4 regions of the Glutamicibacter nicotianae genome follow, and region 1 is predicted to be linked to each of the others. Evidence: riboswitches for the same ligand, from Rfam matches in the RefSeq annotation. Region 1 holds a riboswitch; each other region holds the start of a gene.
The links. A riboswitch is a leader RNA that binds a small molecule or an ion and turns the genes downstream of it on or off. The one in region 1 is predicted to bind thiamine pyrophosphate.
Positions count from the first base shown of each region.

Region 2: linked by a shared signal. The riboswitch ahead of thiC (phosphomethylpyrimidine synthase ThiC) and the one ahead of JOE62_RS13645 (ECF transporter S component) in region 1 are both predicted to bind thiamine pyrophosphate.
Region 3: linked by a shared signal. The riboswitch ahead of thiM (hydroxyethylthiazole kinase) and the one ahead of JOE62_RS13645 (ECF transporter S component) in region 1 are both predicted to bind thiamine pyrophosphate.
Region 4: linked by a shared signal. The riboswitch ahead of thiO (glycine oxidase ThiO) and the one ahead of JOE62_RS13645 (ECF transporter S component) in region 1 are both predicted to bind thiamine pyrophosphate.

Region 1 is NZ_JAFBCH010000001.1:2,864,159-2,869,582, forward strand. It holds gene JOE62_RS13640 (ATP-binding cassette domain-containing protein) at 1-1,027, opposite strand, end outside; gene JOE62_RS13645 (ECF transporter S component) at 1,024-1,632, opposite strand; TPP riboswitch at 1,695-1,815, opposite strand; gene JOE62_RS13650 (DUF4235 domain-containing protein) at 1,891-2,142, shown strand; gene mnhG (monovalent cation/H(+) antiporter subunit G) at 2,203-2,604, opposite strand; gene JOE62_RS13660 (MrpF/PhaF family protein) at 2,604-2,870, opposite strand; gene JOE62_RS13665 (Na+/H+ antiporter subunit E) at 2,873-3,499, opposite strand; gene JOE62_RS13670 (Na+/H+ antiporter subunit D) at 3,511-5,112, opposite strand; gene JOE62_RS13675 (Na(+)/H(+) antiporter subunit C) at 5,109-5,424, opposite strand, start outside.
Region 2 is NZ_JAFBCH010000001.1:2,707,687-2,713,110, reverse strand. It holds gene JOE62_RS12960 (DEAD/DEAH box helicase) at 1-1,042, shown strand, start outside; gene thiC (phosphomethylpyrimidine synthase ThiC) at 1,131-2,873, opposite strand; TPP riboswitch at 2,870-2,977, opposite strand; tRNA gene JOE62_RS12950 (tRNA-Thr) at 3,254-3,325, opposite strand; tRNA gene JOE62_RS12945 (tRNA-Thr) at 3,856-3,927, shown strand; tRNA gene JOE62_RS12940 (tRNA-Met) at 3,975-4,051, shown strand; gene JOE62_RS12935 (GTP pyrophosphokinase) at 4,144-4,920, opposite strand; gene JOE62_RS12930 (DUF2797 domain-containing protein) at 5,160-5,424, shown strand, end outside.
Region 3 is NZ_JAFBCH010000001.1:318,664-324,087, forward strand. It holds gene JOE62_RS01610 (uracil-xanthine permease family protein) at 1-373, opposite strand, end outside; gene thiD (bifunctional hydroxymethylpyrimidine kinase/phosphomethylpyrimidine kinase) at 400-1,824, opposite strand; gene thiE (thiamine phosphate synthase) at 1,821-2,462, opposite strand; gene thiM (hydroxyethylthiazole kinase) at 2,455-3,249, opposite strand; TPP riboswitch at 3,239-3,333, opposite strand; gene JOE62_RS01630 (GntR family transcriptional regulator) at 3,368-3,736, opposite strand; gene JOE62_RS01635 (hypothetical protein) at 3,733-5,262, opposite strand; gene JOE62_RS01640 (aldehyde dehydrogenase family protein) at 5,352-5,424, shown strand, end outside.
Region 4 is NZ_JAFBCH010000001.1:2,538,000-2,543,423, reverse strand. It holds gene JOE62_RS12085 (alpha/beta fold hydrolase) at 1-511, shown strand, start outside; gene JOE62_RS12080 (GNAT family N-acetyltransferase) at 534-1,094, shown strand; gene JOE62_RS12075 (OsmC family protein) at 1,099-1,536, shown strand; gene JOE62_RS12070 (mechanosensitive ion channel) at 1,825-3,045, shown strand; gene JOE62_RS12065 (GNAT family N-acetyltransferase) at 3,129-4,088, opposite strand; TPP riboswitch at 4,168-4,273, shown strand; gene thiO (glycine oxidase ThiO) at 4,271-5,398, shown strand; gene thiS (sulfur carrier protein ThiS) at 5,395-5,424, shown strand, end outside.

The sequences.
Region 1 (5,424 bases):
CCAGTTGCGCGGTGGCCGTCAGCTCACCGCTGGCCGGGGCCAGCAAACCGCCCAAGGCCAGGGCCAGCGTCGATTTGCCGGCGCCGTTCTCGCCGAGAATCACCGTGGCGGTGCCCGCCTGCACTTCCATATCCACCGCCTGGGTATGCGGCGCGGTAGCCGTGCGGGCGCAGACCAGCTGCCGCGCTTCAAGCAGCATAGCTCCGGCAAGGTTCTCGGCCGGTGCCACCTGCGGAACATATCCGGGAACCCATAGCCCGGCGGCAGCCAGCTCCTGGCGCACGGGTTCTTCGGTGTACAGCTGACGCGGATCCAGGTCGTGCGCGACTCCCCCGCCCGGTTCCAGCACGATAACCCGGTCCATATGCTCTGCCCAGGCTTCGAGCCGATGCTCGACCACAACCAGCGTGGCACCGGATAGCTTCGCGGCGTTCAGCACCGCATCGCGCAACGGCCCGATGCTCTGCGGGTCCACGTTGGCGGTCGGTTCATCGAGCAGCATGAGGCCGGGTTCCATGGCCAGGATGCCAGCCAGGGCCAAGCGCTGCTTCTGCCCGCCGGAGAGCTGCTGGGTGCGGTGGTCGAAGGACAGCGCGCCCAATCCGACCGCGTCCAGCACTTCGGGGATCCGCTGGCGGATCACGCCCGGATCCATCCCGAGGTTCTCCGCTCCGAAGGCCACATCATCGGCGACCCTGCTTTGCACGACCTGGGTTTCCGGGTCCTGCTGCATCAAGCCCACCGGGTGGCTCCGGCTGAACGCATCGTTGCCATCAATCAGCAGCTGTCCGGCAAGCTGCTGATCCTCATCGGCTTCCAGCAGCCCGGCCATTGCATGCAGCAACGTCGACTTGCCGGCACCGGATGGACCGAGCAACAGCACCTTTTCACCGGCGTGGATCTGCAGATCCAGCCCCGAGATGGCAGGTTCCTGCCGCTCCGAGTGCTGCCAGCCGAAACCAGTTGCGGTGATTGACGCTCCGCGCTGGGTCAGCGAGGCGGCATCGGAATTGGCAACTGAACTCATTTTGCGGTTTCCAGGTGCGCACGCCGGCTCGCCAGTGCGCTCAGGGCACCGGTCTTCGCCAGTCCGCGCGTGGCCAGCCAGGACAGCAGCCCGGCGATGACCAGACCGGAAACTCCGGTGGCGATCACGTGGAAGATCTTCATCCCGGCGGTGTACTCGACGTAGTAGGCCAGGATGTATGCCTCGGTAACGCCGGCGAACAGGCCGGAGGACAGGCCTGCCAGAAGTGCCACGCCCAGGTTCCACTTGCGGTAGCGGAATGCCGCGAAGACCAGCTCCGCGCCCAGGCCCTGGACCAGGCCGGAGATCAGCACGGTCAACCCGTAGTGCGAGCCGAGCAGCGCTTCAACCACGGCGGCCAGCATCTCGCAGTAGATCGCGGCGCCAGGCTTGCGGATAATCAATGCGCCGAGCACCGCGGGGAACAGCCACATGCCGGTGAGCAGCGCGGTAGCTGGAGGGAAAGCCGCGAAGGCCAGCGAAAACAGGCCGTAGCCGGCACTCCATGCCCAGAAAATGACTCCTGAAGCCACGGCGATCACCGATGCCACGACGATATCGACGACACGCCAGCCGGTACGATGCTTCGAAATTGTTTCGTTCATTGTTGGTCCTCCTGTGGAAAGGAGGGGGGATGCACGGAATGAGGGCATGCTGCGCCTATCCGCATCCGAGATGCTCGACTTCCTTCGCCGGTACTAGCCGGGGCAGGTTCGAGGGTCTGCGATCCATCGCACTCTCAGCGTCCTGCGACTTCGTAGAAGTCTGACGCTCCCCTGTCGGAATAATTACTGCTCCCCCACCATACCGCAGGTATGCTGGGCAGAGGAACGATGTGTCACGAGCTTGATCGCGAGGAAAAAATGGATAAAGTGCAGAAACTTGTCACTACCGGCATCACCGTTGGCGCGGGCATGCTCGGTGGTAAGCTGGTTGATTTCATTTGGTTGAAGGCAACCGGCAGCAAGGCGCCACGCAAGGGCACCGAGGAAGCGGCTGAAGCGTCCTTCCGCCGCGCATTGGGCTTCGCGATCGTCTCGGCCCTGGTGGCAGCGATCATGCAGACCGTGGCCGACCGCAGCGCCAACAAGGTTGTTGCCAAGTTCACCAAATAGGCTTCGGCGGCAAGCCGAGAGCGGGAGCAGTTCAGCTGAACTGCTCCCGCTCTTTTCGCATTACTTGTCCTCTGGCCCTTCGGCCTTGGACATCGGTGTTGCTCCGGTGGGCGGTGAGCCATTGACCCTGTTGACCACAAGGCTGAGCTCATCGGAGAACAGGGTTTCCTTGGCCGCGTGCTTGGTGCGGTAGCCGGAACGGCCGATCATGTGGGCGGAAACCGGCGCTGTCAGCAGCTGCATGCCCCAAGCCAACGCGAGGACCGGGATGACCGCCCAGCTGCGCAGGTAGATGGCCAACCCGGCGAAGATCAGCAGGAAGCCGAGCACCTGCGGCTTGGTGGCCGCATGCATGCGGGTGAGCATGTCCGGGAAGGTCAGCAAGCCGATGCCTGCGATCAAGGACATCAGGCAGCCGAGGATCAGCAGGATGGCGACGAGGATATCGAGGAAGAGTTCCATTAGGCATTCCTCTGATCCGAGACGAAGCGCGAGACGGTCACAGAGCCGATGAAGCCGAGCATGCACGCGGCAACCACGAACAGCATGTAGTCGGTGTGCTCGTGCAGCACCATCTCCAGGCACAGGGCGGCGGAGATGATCAGCAGCATCACGTCCAGGGCAAGCACCCTGTCAAGGATTGATGGCCCCTTGGCAACCCGGATCAGGCAGGCGATGGCGCCCAGCCCGAGCATGATGCCGCAGATCCAGATGACGATATCCAGCATGTTTATCCCTTCCTCGCGACGAAGTCCGGTCCGCATTCGCTCTTGATCGCCTCGTACTCGTCACGGCTGCCGATGGCCATGATCAGCCGGCGTTCGATGTCCCGGATAGCTGCCCGTGCCTTCTCCACATCCTCCTGAGACTGGATGTTGATGTAGTGCAGGTACAGGGTCGAGGAGCTGCGGTCCACGTCGATCACGAAGGATCCGGGGATCAGCGTGAGCATGTGGCCCACGGTCATCACGATCAGGTCCGAGCCGGTGCGCAGCGGGACGGCGATGATCGCGCTGCGGGTGCTCTTTCCGCGTGCCACCGCCAGCCAGGCCACGTGGACGCTGGCCGCGACAACCTGTCCGAGGAACCAGATGAACAGCTTCACGCAGTACCAGAGGTTGATCCGGCCCGAAAGGACTACCGGCGGCAGCGGGAACAGGTTCACGATCACCAGGGCAATGACCGCCCCGAAGATCATGTTCGCCAGCGAGAAGTCCTGCCAGAGGGCGCCCCAGACGAAGAGCAGCAGCAGCAGGAGCGGCCACTCCTGCTTGAGTGTCGCACGGTGGCGCACGCCGGAGGTATCCAGCGCATCATCGATGCGCTGGTCGCGCGGTTCAAAGTTCTTGTTCGGCATCATCCCTCCAATCAGAATGGCAAGATCGAGCTGATATATGGTTCGCGTGCGATCAGCTCAGCGGCCACCCGCTCGCAGAATTCGAAGATCGGCCCGGCAAAGACGGTCAGGGCGATGCCCGCCAGCACCAGCGAACCGGTGGCATAGCGCATGCCCCAGGGCAAGGAGTCGGCTTCCAACTGCTTGGCCAGCTTCAAGCCCAGGCGCGGGTTCTGCGCGCCGCCGGCCAGCGTCTCGTCGGCGACCTGCGTCGCTTCGGCCACCAGCTCCTGGTTTGGCACCTCGGCATCGGCGGCACGGCGCCAGAACACGCGGGCCCACACGCGGATGATCGCCAGCAGGGTCAGCAGGCTGGTCAGCAGCCCGGCGCCGATCACGACCCAGGTCAGCGGGTCGGCGTCCTGCGCGGCAGCATGCAGCAGCCCGAACTTGCCCAGGAACCCGGAGAATGGCGGGATGCCGCCCAGGTTGATGGCCGGGATGAAGAAGAGCAGGGAGAGCGCCGGGGACAGCTTGGCCAGCGAACCGAGCCGGGTGACATTCGAGCTGCCGGCACGGCGTTCGATCAGGCCCGCCACCATGAACAGCGAGGTCTGCACGATGATGTGGTGGCCGACATAGTAGATGGTCGCGGCGATGGCCAGCGGCCCGCCCACTGCCACGCCGAAGATCAGGTAGCCGATGTGGCTGGTCAGCGTGAAGGAGAGCATGCGCTTGAAGTCCGTCTGCGCCAGCGCACCGAGGATGCCGATGACCATGGTCAGCGCGGACACCACCAGCAGGCCGGCGTTGACCGAGCCGCCCGGGAAGAGCAGGGTTTCGGTGCGGACGATCGCGTAGACGCCCACCTTGGTCAGCAGCCCGGCGAACACAGCGGTGACCGGTGCCGGCGCGGTCGGGTAGGAGTCCGGAAGCCACAGCGACAGCGGGAAGACCGCGGCCTTGATGCCGAAGGCGATCAGCAGCAGCACATGCAGGATCAGCTGCGGGCCCTGGCCCAATTCAGGCAGCTTCACCGCGAGGTCTGCCATGTTCACCGTGCCGGTGGCCGCGTAGATCATCGCGATGGCCATCAGGAAGATCACCGAGGAGACCACCGATACCACCACATAGGTGGTGCCGGCGCGGATGCGTTCAGCGGTGCCGCCCAGAGTCAGCAGCACATAGCTGGCGGTGAGCAGGATTTCGAATCCGACATACAGGTTGAAGAGGTCGGCTGCCAGGAAGGCGTTGGACACGCCGGCGAGCAGGATCAGGTAGGCCGGATGGAAAATCGACACCGGTCCGGGCTCATCGCCATCGGCCAGGCCCTGGCTGGTGGCGAAGAGCAGCACGGCGAGCGAAACAACCGTGGATACCAGCAGCATGAACGAGCTGAACCCGTCGACCATCAGCGCGATGCCGAAAGGCGAGTCCCAGCCGCCAATGTGGATGGCGTAGCTTTCCCCGCCCCACACGGCGGCGAGCATCCCGGCTTCGAGCACCAGGGTCAGGGTGAGGATGCCGATAGTGATCAGGCGCTGCATGCGGACCTGGCGGCGGGCCAGGAACGCGGCACCGGCGCCGAAGATCGGCAGCACCACAGCCAACGGGGCTAGATCCAGGAAATTCACTCTTCCCCCTCGCGCACTGGGCGGCCTTCTTCATCGACGAATTCGGTCGTGTCCTCAGCTACCGGCGAGTCCTCTTCCTCGTCGTAGGCGGTCTTCTGGGACACCTTGATATCTTCGGTGTCATCGGTGAGCTCATCGGCGCTGGTCAAGGTCCAGGACCGGTAGATCATCGCGAGCAGGAACGCGGTCACCGCGAAGGTAATCACGATCGCTGTGAGGATCAGCGCCTGCGGCAGCGGATCGGAATACTCGTCCGCAGGCAGGTCGGGGTTGAACAGCGGTGCCGCTCCCTTGCGGCCGCCACTGGTGAGG
Region 2 (5,424 bases), 160 kb from region 1:
CTTCACCGCCGCCGCCATCAACGGCGACATCCCGCAGCAGCAGCGCGAGCGCACCGTCGAGAACCTGCGCTCGGGCAAGATCGACATCCTGGTGGCTACCGACGTGGCAGCCCGCGGCCTGGACGTCGAGCGAATTTCGCACGTGATCAACTTCGACATCCCGCATGACACCGAGTCCTACGTGCACCGCATCGGCCGCACCGGCCGTGCCGGCCGCAAGGGCGACGCAATCCTGTTCATGACCCCGCGCGAGAAGTACCTGCTGCGTGCCATCGAGAAGGCGACCCGCCAGCCGGTGACCCAGATGCAGCTGCCGTCGCTGGATTCGGTCAACGACCGCCGCATCCAGAAGTTCACCGACCGCATCGACAAGACCATCAGCGGCCAGGACCTGACTACTTTCCGCGAGATCGTGGAGAAGTTCGCTGCCGAGCACGAGGACCTGGACCACCTCGAAATCGCGGCTGCACTGGCTTTGATGGCCCAGGGCGGACGCCCGCTGCTGATGACCGAGCCGGTCATGTCGCCTGCGAAGAAGGCCCGCATGGATCGCCCGGAGCGTGGCGAACGCGGTGAGCGCGGTCCACGTGCCCGCAAGACCGCTGCCGAGGGCAACGCCATGTACCGTCTGGCAGTTGGCCGCCGCAACCGCGTTCAGCCAGGCTCGATCGTTGGCGCACTGGCCAACGAGGGCGGCTTCGATTCTTCGGAAATCGGCGGCATCGACATCCGATCGGACCACACCCTGGTGGAGCTGCCAGCAGAGCTGAGCAAGGACCAGTGGCGTGCACTTTCCAAGACGCGCATCGGCGGCGAAGCCATCGATCTCCAGCTCGACAATGGCCGCAGCCCGCGCCGTGATGACGATGGCGACCGCGGAGGTTTCCGTGGTAGCCGTGGCGGCTACGGTGGCGGACGCAATGGCGGCCGTGGTGGATTCGGTGGCGGACGCAATGGCGGCCGTGGCGGATTCGGTGGCGGACGCGGCGGCAAGGACCGCTACAGCGAATCGAACCGCAGCGGTGGACGTCGCGACTACTAAGCCTGCAGCTACAGCTGAGTAGCACTGGATAACGCCCTTGGGGCAAGCCGAAAGCTTGCTCCAAGGGCGTTATCGCATGCCGGGCTAATTATTCGGCAGGGGTCCCTACCGGAATCTCATCCCCGAGATAGACCGTGCCGCCGCTTTCCAGGAACTGCCGGCTCTTCTGCGCCATCCCGGCCAAGGCCGCTTGTGCCTCGGCCGAGCCGTATTCGTCGCGGATGTCCTGGGAAATGCGCATGGAGCAGAATTTCGGCCCGCACATGGAACAGAAGTGTGCGGTCTTCGCCGGCTCGGCCGGCAGAGTCTCGTCATGGAATTCCTGCGCGGTGACCGGGTCTAGGGATAACGCGAACTGGTCATTCCAGCGGAATTCGAAACGAGCCTTGCTCAGCGCATCATCACGGGCCGTGGCACCCGGATGCCCCTTGGCCAGATCTGCCGCGTGAGCCGCGATCTTGTAGGTGATCACGCCGGTCTTCACGTCATCCCGGTTGGGCAGCCCCAGATGCTCCTTGGGCGTGACATAGCAGAGCATTGCGGTACCGTAGCGGGCGATCTCCGTGGCACCGATGGCGCTGGTGATGTGGTCGTAGCCCGGCGCGATGTCGGTGACCAGCGGGCCCAAGGTGTAGAACGGGGCCCCGTCGCACAATTCCTGCTGGCGCTCCACATTCTCGCGCACCAGATGGAACGGGATATGCCCCGGTCCCTCGACCATCACCTGCACGTCGTAGTGCCAGGCGCGCTTGGTCAACTCGGCCAGCGTGTCCAGCTCGGCGAACTGGGCTGCGTCGTTTGCGTCCGCAATGGAGCCCGGGCGCAGCCCGTCGCCCAGCGAGAAGGCGACGTCGTACTGCGCGAATATCTCGCACAGCTCATCGAAGTGGGTGTAGAGGAAATTCTCCTGGTGGTGCGCCAGGCACCATCCGGCCATGATGGACCCGCCGCGTGAAACCATGCCGGTAACCCGGTTGGCGGTCAGTGGGATGTAGCGCAGCAGCACGCCAGCATGGATGGTCATGTAGTCCACGCCCTGCTCGCACTGCTCGATGACAGTGTCGCGGAAGATCTCCCAGGTCAGCTTGTTGGCTTCGCCATTGACCTTCTCCAGCGCCTGGTAGATCGGCACGGTGCCGATGGGCACGGGGGAGTTGCGGATGATCCATTCTCGGGTGGTGTGGATGTCATCTCCGGTGGACAGGTCCATCACCGTGTCGGCACCCCATTTGGCGGCCCATTGGAGCTTGGAGACCTCTTCTGCGATGGAGCTGGTCACCGCCGAGTTGCCGATATTCGCATTGATCTTGACCAGGAACGCCTTGCCGATGATCATCGGCTCGGATTCCGGGTGGTTGATGTTCGCCGGGATGATGGCTCGTCCGGCCGCGAGCTCGCTGCGCACCAGTTCTACATCGCATTCCTCGCGCAGCGCCACATAGCGCATTTCCGGGGTGATGATCCCGGCACGTGCATAGTGCATCTGCGTTACGCGCGCTCCGCCAACGGCCCGCAGCGGAGGGGCTGAACGTCCAGCCCATTCCGCGCTGGCCGTGCCGCGGCGGACCGCCGAGCGCCCGTCGTCGTGCAGATTGCGCTCGCGGCCTGCGTAAGCCTCCACATCCCCGCGCTCCAGGATCCATTGCTCGCGGAAGGGCGGCAAGCCCTGGGTCGGTTCGCTTCCCGGTCCGCTGGTCCGATACACCGACAGCGGCTCGTTGGGCTTTCCATTGGGAGAGTCTGCCAGATGGATCTGCGTGACGGGAACAGAAATTCCCGCAGATTCGCGGTAGGCAAGGGTGTGGGCAGGGTGCTGTTCAAATTGTTCCACTGGGGAAACTCACTTCCTTCGCCGGCATGACCCGGACAGGTTCAACGGTCGCGGACGGCGATAGCCCGATCTCAGCCCTTGCCAGGGCACCCGTGTGGTCGCGAACAACATAGCACGCTTGGGAGGAGGAAACGCAAATCCAGTGGTCAGAAGGGTGACAGCAATTCAGGATGCGGGCACTGGCCCGGCGGCAGGAGCTAGCTTGTACAAGCGATCAGCCTCTTGCAGCGCGAATCGGGAATCTGGGGAAGACGGCGTGGCAGAAGACTGGCGAAGCAGCGCGGGCGAAGGCTGAGGCGATGGCCGCGCGATGGGGCACTAAGAGCGGCAGATAAACGAAAAGAGAAGCAATCTGGAATCAGATTGCTTCTCTCATTGCGAGCCCCCTGCCGGAATCGATCCGGCGACCTCGTTCTTACCAAGAACGCGCTCTACCACTGAGCTAAGGGGGCAACAGGTAAATACTTTACACAGGTTTTCGAGGTTTGCAAAATCCCCCGGGGATTTGTTGCTGACGTCACAATATTCCTAATCAAGACGGAAATGGGAGTCGGGTTGCCTAGGTGAATTCCGTGCGCGTGAGAGCTTGCTTCATGCTTCCTGGATTACTTTCGCGGCGCGTTGTGGCGACTCCGCGCACCGGATGCCAGATGCCCTTCCAGGCAATCCATAATCCCAGGGTCGAGGGACTGGGGGAGTTGAGCCTCCTGTGTTTTGCGTGGGAGGTCTGTGGTTCTGCCACGAGGGAAAGTGTCGCGGGATCTTATCCTGCGAGTCTGGTCGAATCCGCGATTGACCACAAGGGACACCTCAGTGAGCATCGTCACCCGAGCGCCTTTTGTCCCAGTCTTCGTCCTTGAAGGTCTATGGTGAGTGGCTAATCTCAATTTGACTAGTGGTTTTATGGAAATTTCGGGGTGTTTTCCAGGTCGGTTTGCCGATTTTTCTTTGCCGGGAAATGCGTGTAGAGTATTTACTCGTTGCCCCCTTAGCTCAGTGGTAGAGCGCGTTCTTGGTAAGAACGAGGTCGCCGGATCGATTCCGGCAGGGGGCTCTGAGTGAGAAGCTTTCTTGGCTTCTACTGGATTGTTTCTCACTTGTGGCGGCGTAGCTCAGCTGGTTAGAGCGCACGACTCATAATCGTGAGGTCCCGGGATCGAGTCCCGGCGCCGCTACCAAATCAAAGATCCTCGGCTTCGGCTGAGGATCTTTTTTGGTTTCCGGGTTCGAAGCGGTCTTCAGGGACCCGTCGTTTCGAAGCCAATAACGCTTAGTTGTCCGCACCCTTTTCAGGGCTCCTTGTGCTGGCTTGCTGTGCCAGCGAGAGCAGTCCCTGGAAGGCCTTCGTATCGAAATTCGTCTCTTGTCCTGCTGCATCATTGGCATCATGGCCGTGTACTTCGGTATGCAAGCGTTGCATTTGCATATCGAGTTTCGTTGCAACAGCTGCCGCATCGGCGAGCTCCTGTACTAGATGTTCTGGAACCTCCCCCTCGTACTTGTAGAAAATTTTATGCTCCAGGCTTGCCCAGAAATCCTGGGCGATCGTGCGGATTTGCAACTCCACTACGACGTCGACAGGGCCGTCGGATAAGAAGACCGGAATTTGCACAATTGCATGGACACTTTTATAGCCGCTTGGCTTCGGGTTCTTGATGTAATCCTTGATCTGGATGACCTTCAGGTCATTTTGAGCGGTCAAGGTGTTCAGGACCTTATAGATGTCCTTGACGAAACTGCAGGTAATGCGCACACCCGCAATATCGCTGATGTTCTCGCGTATGGCAGTAAGGGACGGCGCGATGGCCCGGCGGGCAACCTTGCGCATGATGCTCTCCGGAGTTTTCACCCGGGAGCTGACGTGCTCGATTGGATTGTATTTGTGCAAGTACAAGAACTCTTCACGCAAGATCGAGACCTTGGTCAGCACTTCGTCCACCGCAAACTGGTATTCCATCATGAAGCGCTGGAAATCGTGGTGGAAGGCCTTCGTCAATCGCTGCAACTCGGCCGGGGACGGGGTAGTTCCAGCAGCCGTGATTGCCACTGCACGCGTCTCGTCATCAAATGGGACTGAAATCCTGGATCACCTCAACAGATTGTGGCCCGGTCCGCGGTACGTTTCCGGTGCAGTTTCAGCCTAAGGGCATCTCCTAAGAATTAGGCCAGAACCAAACGGGAATTCGTCCAGCTAACTTTCGGACTTTGCGAATCGGCCAACCTGCCCACCGGACCTGGCCCTCTGCAGTGAACTATCGTTGGAGGTGAAACTTCAGAAAGGTCCTGATGGAATTCGCTTCAGCTACCCGGCAGCTATGCCACGGCATCAGCTTCGCAGAACACGAACCCGCTCCGATGCTCCGGCTGCGCAGCGGCGAAACCTGGGGGACCGAGTACCTGGAAGCGGGGCGTTCACTGGCCCTGGAGATCGGAGAACTGAAGTTCTGCCTGGGCTACATCACGATGAACGCCGACGGCTCGCGCAATACGCTGACATGCCCCAAGAACAAGGCCCTGCGCACCGGCACCCAATGCGAGAGCTGCCGCCGGC
Region 3 (5,424 bases), 2.5 Mb from region 1:
CGGTCTTCTGCACGATCAGCCCGACGATAAACAGCAGCACGCCGGTCATCACGATGCCGCCCAGGGCGCCGGACATGCTGTGCGACCCGGTGGTCGCGACCACCGGGGCGATCAGGGCAAAGGAGGAACCCAGGTAGCTGGGCACCTTGTTCCTGGTCATCAGCAGGAAGATGATGGTGGCCAAGCCGGTGAACAGCAAGGTGGTGGTCACCGGGAATCCGGTCAGCGTCGGAACCAGGATGGTGGCGCCGAACATCGCCAGGATGTGCTGGGCGCCGATGGAAACGGTCTGCGGCCAATGCAGCCGCTCATCCGGGGCAACTACCTCGCCTTCGGTGATGGTCTTGCCGTTGCCGTGGATGCTCCAACTCATGATTCCCCTTCCCGGCCCTGCGGGTTTCAGGCCGTAGAGAATTCTACTCGGTTCTCGTGGGCCTGCGCGAAGAACGCCAGCTCGTGCTCGCTGGAACGCAGGAACGCCTGGCGCATTTTCTCTCGCAGCGCCGGGTCGGCCAGCGTCCACGCGGTGCGCACCATCTCGATCGCCTGGGCGGTGGCCTCGTCGAATTCCGGGGAGGAATAGGTCTCCAGCCAGTCGCCGTAGGGGTGCCCGGCATGGTTAGCCGCCGCCAGCCGCTTGCCGATGTCCTGGTAGAGCCAGTAGCACGGCAGGATTGCGGCGATCAGCTCCGCATAGCTCCCGGTGCAGGAGGACAGGTGGTTCACGTAGTTCAGCGTGGTCGCCGAAGGGTTCGCCAGCCCTTCCACCAGGTGGCTGCGGTGCAGCTGCAGCTCGCCCTCGAGGATCTGACCGGCGCCGTTGGCCCAGAAGCGCTGCGCATCCAGGTCCGGGGCCAGCGCGCTGGCCTGCGCGAGCACCTGGGCGTAGCGCTGCAGGTACAGGGCGTCCTGGGCCAGGTAGTACTCGAACTTCTCGCGTTCCAGGCTGCCGTCGGCCAGCTGCATGATGAACGCCAGCTCGTCGATGCCCGCGCGCAGGCCCGCGATGTCCTCCCACCAGCCGGCCATCGGATCAGCGCCGGCGAAGAACCCGGCGAAGTGGTTGACCGGGCCGTGCCCGCTGCCCACCTGCAGCTGGTCGGCCGCCGCAATTGCCGCTGACAGATACGCCTTGGACTGCTCCAACGCGGCGGTCCAGTCTCCGGTGGCAGCGAAGCGGGTGGCCAGGGCGCTGGAGAGGGTACAGCCGGTGCCGTGGGTGTTCTTGGTGGCATGGCGCGCACCGTGCAGCTCGCAGCGCACCCCGTCCGCTGCTACCAGCGCGTCGGGGCAGACCGCCCCGGCCAGATGCCCGCCCTTGGCCAGCACCAGGGCATCGTGCTTGGCCGCCAGGCGCTGGGCCTGGCGCAGCACCTCGTCCCATGATGCGGCTACCGGCTCGCGCAGCAGGCTGGCCAGTTCCAGCAGGTTCGGGGTGATCACCGTGGCCCGGTCCAGCAGCGAATCGAGCGCCGCTTCGCCATCGAGCAGGCGGTCTCCGCTGGTGGCCACCATGACCGGGTCCAGGACTACCGGAGCATCCACGGTTTCCAGCCAGCCGGTGACTGCGCGGATCACCTCGGCGTTGGCGAGCATCCCGATCTTGATTGCATCGATGCGGATATCCGCGCTGATGGCTTCAAGCTGGGCGAGGACGAAATCGCCGCTGATCGCCTGCACTCCGGACACCCCATGGGTGTTCTGCGCGGTCAAGGCGGTGATCACGCACATTCCGTAGCCGCCGTTGGCGGCAATGGCCTTCAGATCCGCCTGGATTCCGGCGCCACCGGAAGGATCGGATCCTGCGATGGACAAGATGTTCATTTGGCGGCCTCCCATGCCGAAACGAGCTGCGCGCTGGCCTGCTGCGGATCCTCTGCATTGCAGATGGCGCGGACCACTGCCATGCCCGCTCCGCCGCCGGCACGGATGGCCGCCGCGTCCTCGTGGGTAATGGCACCGATTGCCACGCAGGGCAGTGAGGCCAGCGTCGTGGCACGCGCAAAGCCGTCGAGGCCCAGGGGAGTGGGATGGTCCTTCTTCGTCGGGGTGGCGCGGACGGCCCCCACACCGAGATAGTCGATGACCGCGGCGTCCTTGTTCGCCTGGGCCAGTTGCTCATCGCTGGAAGCGCTCAGTCCGATGATACCTTCGCCGATGATCTGCCGGGCCAACTGCACCGGCACATCCTTTTGCCCGATATGGATGCCGTTCACGGCTGCGCCGGCAGCCCGCGCCGCGAGGTAGACATCGATGCGGTCATTGATCAGCAACTGGGCCTTGCCCTCGGTGAGCTTGGCGGCCGCGCAGGCCAGCTCGAAGAATTCCCGGGCGGTTTCATCCTTGGCGCGCAGCTGGATCCACTGGATTCCTCCGGCGACGGCGCCTTCGATCACTTCCAGGGTGCTGCGCGGGGTGCAGCTGGCAGTATTGGCTACCAGGTAGGCTCCGTAATTATGCATGGTTCAGTTCCTCGTGCTTCAAAGTCTTAAGTTCTTCTGGATCGGTTGCGGACAGCGCATCAATGAATGCGACGGCGAAGCTGCCCGGACCTGTGCTGTTCTCCAGGGCCTTTTCAGCGGCCAGCCCGTAGAAGCCGTGGGCCGCGATGGCGGCCTCGAACGGGTCATCGTGGACCGCAATCATGCCGGCGCAGAACGCGCCCAACGCGCAACCGCCGCCGGTGATCCGCGTCAAGCCGATTCCGTTGGTGTGCACCAGGACCGTCCGCGTGGCATCGATGATGGCATCGGACTGGCCGGAAATGGCCACCACGCAGTCATGCCGCTCGGCCAGCTCGCGTCCAGCCGCCAAGGCGGCAGAGACGTCATCCAAGGCATCTACACCGCGTGAAGCCGATTGCCGTCCGGCCAGGGCCAGGATTTCCGAGGCGTTGCCGCGAATCAGGGCCGGGCGTTGCCGGGCAATGCGCCGCGCGAAATCCGTGCGCACCGGCAGGGCGCCGACCGCCACCGGATCAAGGATCCATGGGGTGCCTGCTGCGCTCGCCGATTGCACGGCTTCTTCCATGGCGGCCAGCTGCTCGGTGCTCGGAGTTCCCAGATTCACCAAGACGGCGGAAGCCGCCTTTGCGAAGGGGCCGGCCTCTCCGGGCAGATCCGTCATGGCCGGGGACGCGCCGGATGCCAGCAGGGCATTGGCGGTGAAATTTGCTACGACGGTGTTGGTCAGGCAGAAAACCAAAGGTGATTGTTGCCGGTATTCTTGGGCAACTGCATGCAAAGCCATGCGACATCCCTCCGCTAGCGTGAACTAGATCAGGTTCAACGGGTCTCATCTCAGTCGGTTGTTCCGACACCCCGTGTCACTGCCATAGAGCGTACGCACAAGCGGTTCCAAGGACAAGTTACTTACGCTCGCGCCGCGCCACCAAGGCCTTGAGCGTGGCCGCATCGACCTGCTGGGCGGCCGCCAGCGACCAGAGGTGATCCACCGCGGCCAGCAAGTCTTCGCTGGCATCCACCGGCCGAAGCCGTTCGTTGACCACTGTGCCGGCTCGCCGCCGGGAGGTGATCAGACCTTCGGCTTCCAGTTCCTTGTAGGCGCGCGCTACCGTTCCGGCAGCAACGCCGAGGTCGGTGGCCAGTGCGCGCACGGTGGGCAGCTTGCTGCCTGCGGGCAATTCTCCCAGGGTGATCAGCGAGGCGATCTGCAAGCGGATCTGCTCGTAGGGTGCAGTGGCCGCCGCGAGGTCGATACTGATTTGCGTGCTCATGATGCTGCTGTCGGCTGCTGTGCACGCACCATCGCGGTACCAGGACGCTCCAGGAAAATCACCGCTGGGACAACGAAGACCAGAAGTGCAAACAGCCCCAGGCCTGCTGGGAAGCCGTAGCCAATCAGCAGCATGGCAAGCACAGCGCTGGTGGCAACGCGCATTGACCGCAGCTCCAGAACCCGCCGATACCAGATTTCTTCAGCTGGCGAGACGGCCCAGGGAATAGTCGCCCGGCGGCAGGACCAGGTGAAGCCCATATGCGCCGCCGCAAGCAGCAGCAACAGCCCGATGACTAGTCCCCGGTTCGGAGGAGCGAACCCCCAAAGCGTCTCCAGCGGTGGATCCAATAGCAGGTAAGCGCAGATGGCAACCAGCAAGCCAGCGGCGATGTAGGACCACAAGGGCAGGGGTGCATGATGCTTTGGTGCTGCACTCGCCTGCCGAGGCACCTTGCTGGCGTAGCCCAGATACAGCGTATTGAGCACGATGTAGAGCAATGCCGCACCGGCAAAGAGCACCAGGATCCACGTAGTTCGTTCATTGGTCGGCATCCGGAATTCCTCATCCACGGGCAGGAATGACCAGCCGATGGCAACGGCGAGCAATGCAAGGGTAGCCGTGGTGTATTGCAATGCGAAGAGCTGATCTCGCAAGCGCGAGAAGGCGGTCCGTTCCCTGATGGTGGAGTGAGCCGAGAATGTGGTGCGCGGGCCCCAGAAGAACAGCGTAAGAGCCACCGCAAGGGCGCCATAGTTCAATAACTCGTACGGTCCACCGGTTGAATAGCCTTGCGAGTAATTGGCCACCGATACGCAAAATGCCAGCAGCACGATACCGGTATTGCGCAGCAACCGGTTGAGCCATACCGTGCGCAAGGCCTGGTTGTCTTCGGCGGTGATGCCGGCCAAGGGGCGCCGGTTCAGGATCACTGCTGCAATCACTCCGGCGGCCACGACGATACCTGCCAGAGCCACGATGAAGACCGGGAGCATTTGGTTTCCGGGCAGCAGGCCATCGGTTGGGCCCGCAGAGGTGTAGGAGTAGCTGCCATCAGAATCGAACATAGTGGTTTCCGACTCCGGGATGCCAACGCTCCCTTCGACGCGGGAGGCCGGCCACAGCAATCCCACCGCGGCCAGAAGCAACAGCGCGACGAAAATCCCCAGGGACCTCGGGAACGGCGTCGCCAGGGTGCGCGCCTCAAGTGAGGCGGTGCGCACCGGCTGGAGTTCCTTGGGCCAGGTGAACAAGCCAATGAGGTAAACGAGAAGAATCCAGATTCCCGGCGAGAGAGCTGCAGCGAAAACCGAACTCGAATCGGTCCCGTTCATAGGAATGCGCCACGTCTCAGGCAGATCCCACGAAGTCGAAGCGAAGAATGCGATCAATGCGCACCAGAATGAGTGCGACTGGGCGCGGACGATGGCCGGTGCCTCACGCCGATGCGCCACGGAGCGCAACCACAGGTAAATGACTGCGCCAACGAAAGCGATGGATATGGCGCTCGCCGGGACCTGGCTCATGGCCATTAATGTATCAACTATTTGATACATATTGAATCCCTTCGTGAATTAATCAGTGAATATCCGCCTCGTTGCCGTACGCTCAAAACATGGGTCTGTTTACTTCCACGCCGTTGCCCGAACCGGTCGGCGATTCCGCACCTCCGGTGGACGAGCATCCAT
Region 4 (5,424 bases), 330 kb from region 1:
CGACAGGTTTCCTGTCCAAGCTCAAGGGCTTTTCCTCCTGGCGCCAGTGGTCTTTCCTGATGGCGCTCGGCGTACCGTGCCGGAGCGGCAGGTGTCAGTAGCAGACCCATTGCTTCTGGCTGAGCTTGATCCACGCCATGCGCAATTATTCTCTGACGTAGCAGTGGTTCAAACACCTGAAGCATGGCGGAAGTTCGCGCAGTGGGTGCTGCCCGGGTTGGACTGCGCGAACTTGCGCGCCATGGCCAAGCTGTCACGGCGGTACTTCCTTGACCCGCTGCCCGTCGAGCGCGAAAGCCAGCTGGATATTCCGGTCACGATCGTGTGCGGGAAGCAGGACCATGTCACCGGATACCTGGATCCCGAGCGGCTCGTCCACCGGTATCCCCTGATGAAGCTCCGCGTGCTTGAACAAGCGGGCCATAACGTGCACCTCGAGCAGCACGAACGGGTCTTGGACGAATTGCGGGACTGGGCGCAACGTACCGGCGGCTTGCAGGAACAATCTTGAACCGGAAGCAAGGTCCAACCCGATGACGCGCAACGCTCGATTGCGACTTGAGGAAATGCCGGCATCCGGCTACATTTCGAAGCAGCAACTACGGTTTTGCCTGAGCAAGAAGGAACTTGGCATGGATGAAGCTCTCGTGCTGCGCGAGTTGGCGAGCATTGATGAAGTGCCTGACCTACTGGATATCTGGCGCAGTTCGGTGGAACGCCGGGGGGACTTCCTCTCTGCTGCAGACATTGATGCAGTGGCAACCGCCCTGGAAGCAATCTATAGCCAGTCGGTGACCGTCAGAATCGCCCAGCAAGGCCAGCGCATCACGGGCTTCGCAGCCTGGAGCGATACACGCATTGAGCTGCTCTGGGTGCGGCACAGCGATCGCCACAATGGTGTGGGCCGTATCCTGCTGGACGAAATCGTCGCGCACACTCCTGGCATCAGTGTGCATCTGGATAGCCAGCGCCAGCCTGCCATTTCATTCTTTGGCGACTGCGGCTTCTTGGCAGTCGACGGTGGTCCAGAACTGGTGCCGGAACGGATCACGTTGCGCCACACAGAATCTTTGCCCCGAATCGTGGCACCATAGTTCCATGAGTGAAAATAGCCGTGAAATCCGGGAAGTCAGCATCAAACGCGTTGAATCACGCAAGTACCAGGCCACCAGCCTGGAATCCGGCGCCAGCCTGGAATTCGGCCAAGGCGAAGGGCTGCTGACGCCGGTGGAACTTCTGCTGGCTGCCATTGCCGGGTGCTCAGCGATCGATGTTGATGTGGCGACTACCCGCAGAAGCGAACCTGAGAACTTCGAAGTCAAGGCGAGCGGCTACAAGGTCTCCGAGGACTCGGCTAGCCGAATGGAAGACATCCGCCTTGGCTTTGATTTGAAGTTCCCCGATACCGAGGAGGGGCGCAAAGCGGCCGGCATGGTTGAACGCATCGTCAAGCTATCCCATGACAAGTACTGCACGGTTTCCCGCACAGTTGAGCTAGGTGCCTCAGTGCAGAGCGAAGTCATCAACCAGGCCTGATGCATTTCGTGCGAATCCCAGATTGATAATGGCCAATGGCTGACTCCGCAACAGCCTGCAAGGCAATTCACGGATTTGAGCGCGACACGAATTTCCCAACATTGCGTGAATCAGTTGTGATTATGGCTTGATTGTTCGAAAAACGTTGAATCCAGCGTGAATGAATCATGCATCCGCAATTCGGGGTACGAAAGTCCATCGATTCAAGCTGGCAGTACGGGTCTTTGCCCTAGTCAGGAGAGAACCTTCATCGTAGGGTCAGATTGTCCCTACGTTGAAGGAGCAGCAATGCAGTCTGAGAACGTTTTAGGCAATATCGACTGGGCGTCGATGCTACAAAAGGTTGGCATCGCGCTAATCATCCTCATCATTACGTGGCTTCTAGCGCGCATCGTTCGGTGGGCTGCCGCCAAATTGGTGACCAGGGTGAAGTTCCTGCAGAAGCAGGGCAACGACGGAGAGCAAATAGGCCAATCTCTGGGCAAGGTCGCGGGTTTGATCGTCTGGCTATTCGGCCTCGTGGCAATCCTGCAAGTATTCGCGCTATCTGAAGTGCTATCGCCGGTGCAGGGCCTGCTCGGCGGCGTCATGGCTTTCATCCCCAACCTCATTGGTGCGGGCTTCATCTTCTTCATCGGCTACGTGATCGCGAATATCGTTCGCCAGCTGCTGAAGACCGGTTTGGGAACTGTCGACTTCAGCGGGCTGGTCCGCAAACTTACCCCACGCAATGAACCGGTAGACGAAGTACAGTCCCGAGAATCCCAAGCGAAGATCGTTGACATCATTGCCAACATCGTCTTCGCCTTGATCCTGCTCGTCGTTGCCATTTCGGCACTGCAGGTCTTGGGTATCGCGGCAATTTCGGACCCTGCCCAGCAGATGCTGCAGTTGGTCTTCACTGCGATTCCTCAGGTCATCATGGCCTTGGTGCTGTTGGCAGTCGGTATTCTGATTGCCAAGTTCGTAGGCCAGCTGCTTGAATCAACCCTTCACGGGGTGGGCGCCGACTCTGTTGTTGCCCAATGGGGCGTAGTTCCCGAAGGAAAGAGCGCTTCGGGAATTATCGCTGGCATCGTCAAGATTGCCATCGTGCTGTTCTTCGGCGTGATGGCAGCCCAGATGCTGAACTTCCCGGCGATTACCAACATCCTCAATGAAATTCTGGCCTTGGGCGGCAAGATTCTCTTCGGCGCAGCAATTATCGCCGCAGGTTTCGTCATCGCCAACGTCATTGGACGCTTCTTGGGCGACACAACCGCTTCAAAGATCATCCGCTACACGGCAATTGCGTTGTTCGTAGCAATGGGCTTGAAGTACATGGGTATCGCCGACTCGATCATCAATATGGCCTTCGGTGCAATCGTCATTGGCGCGGCTTTGGCTGCGGCTCTGGCCTTTGGACTTGGTGGCCGCGATGCTGCGGCTCGCACTCTGAAAAAGATCGAGGCCAATCAGGCTACCGACGGCCCGGATTCGACGCCACCGGCATCAACTCCAGGCATCTAGCCAATATCACTAAACCTGAGGGACAGATAAAAAGTCGCGGAAACCGAAACCGGATTCCGCGACTTTTTTTGTTGCCCGCCAAGCTACGGCTGCGTGCTCCACGGCAACGGCACTACATCCGGGACCTGATCAGTCCGCAACCGCGCGTAGGCGTACACGTCAATGCGTTCTCCATCAACCAGGAACTTACCGCGCTCGACACCCTCGCGCAGGAACCCGTTGCTTTCGGCTACACGCTTCGATCCAGGATTATTCGCCCGAAGTCCTAATTCCAAACGGTACAGACCTAGCTCGCCAAACAGGTGGTTCACCAAAGTTGCCACTGCGCGAGTGGCCAGAGACCTCCCGCGGTAGTCCTGGTTCATCCAATACCAAACCCATGCATTCTGATTGTCTGGATCGACAGTACCGCAGACCAAACCGACCAGCCGGTCTCGATAGGCGATGGCGAAAGCCTGCTGCCGTTCGCCGGCCTCCATCAGGGAACGCACGTACGATGCGGCTTTTTCCGGAGTGTCGGCATCTCCTTGGCGTTCCATATCGGCATTGGAGGAAAAGGCTTCGAAAACGGCTTCGGCATCCGATTGGCGCAGCCTGCGAACTGAGAAATCGTCGTCGACAGGTGCGGCCTTGCTGGGTTCTGCAAAAGAAAGCTGCCGCGCAGCGGGCGTGCCCTGATGGAAGAACAGCTGCCAGCGATCCTGCTCATGGATCCACAGCGAACTGCGCTCGCTGGCGGATGCCGAGGGCAACCTCCAGCGCAGAAGCACCGCTTGATCGGCAACCTGGATTGCCACGGGGCTCCCGACTTCCCGAGATCCAGAATCCACTTCCGGCTCCTGGTCCAGCTGGGCAATGATCGACTCGCGATCGTAGACACGGCCGCTGGCACCCACTTCGGAGAACTGCGGATGCAAGTACCGTTCCAATTGCCTGCGGCTATGGCGCTGGTTGGTTTCCAAGAGCTCCTGCTCCAACGAAATGATCGTGTTGGACAACGCAGATCCCTGGGGAAGCACGCGGGGGAAGTCATGAGATGCCATGTCAACTAGTACATCACAGAAGATGACGGAGCTGCGGTTGCTCCAGTTCGACTTTATGAGCTGGATCATGCCTATAATCGCAGTACTCCGCGGGAGCCTGTAATCGACCAGGCTGAGAGGGCACCGAGCCGACCGCTACACCTGATGCGGGTCATGCCGCCGTAGGAAGGATGCGTGCCCTCGTGCATGTGAATATTGTTGGCGCCGGAATCATCGGCCTGTCCGTCGCGTTCGAACTGGAATCACGGGGACATACTGCCACCCTCATCGATCCAGCACCAGGCCAAGGTGCAAGCTACGCGGCGGCCGGAATGCTGGCCCCGGCAGCTGAAACGGTCTGGGGCCATGGCCCGCTTCACGAGCTGCTTGCCGCCTCGAATGCCGCCTATCCAAAGTTCATTGAGCGCATCGAATCCATGACCGGGCAACGCCCGGACTACCTGCAGAACTCAACCCTCGTCGTCGCGGCCGAACCGGCTGACCGCGAAGCCCTGCATGAGCTGGCCGAACTGCAAGCTTCCCTCGGCCTGTCAGCGGAAAAGCTCTTGCCCAGCCAAGCCCGCAAACTCGAACCAGCCTTGGCCGCGAATATAGCAGGCGCAGTCCTATGCCAAGATGACCACCAAGTCGACCCACGGTCAGTCGTCAAAATCCTGCTTGATCACCTGCGTGGCCGCCTGATCGAGGAGCGGGCGCAGGCGCTGGTGAGCGACGGGAGCCGAACCACCGCGGTACGCACCGCATCGGGCAAGATCCTCGAAGCGGATCAAACCATCGTGGCCAACGGGCTGGGCACCATTGACGGCCTGGACCGGGTGCCGGTGCGCCCCGTCTACGGAGATATTCTCCGGATCCAGGGGCCGGCCGGTCCGCCATTGATCACCCGGACCATCCGCGGCATTGTGCACCGGGAGCCGGTGTATCTCGTGCCGAGAAAGGACGGCAGCCTCGTGCTTGGAGCCAGCGTCCGGGAAGACCGCCAGCCTGCAGTGAACATCGGAGCCATGCACCTACTGCTGGACAATGCACGAAAGCTCATCCCCGGCATCAGCGACTGCACGCTGAACGAGGCAACTGCCCGGGCCCGTCCCGCCACACCTGATGACCGTCCGCTGCTGGGGCGCATTGACCCGGGCCTGGTGCTCTGCACCGGATACTCCCGGCACGGCGTCCTGCTGGCTCCGCTGGGCGCAACACTCACCGCTGACCTTATTCACGGAAATGGAACGCACCCCTTGCATCAGGCTGTGAATCCACACCGCTTCGCCACAGCAACCCAGACCACCGACCGAACGGAGCATCACCCATGAAAAGCATTGGCATCAAGTTCAATTCC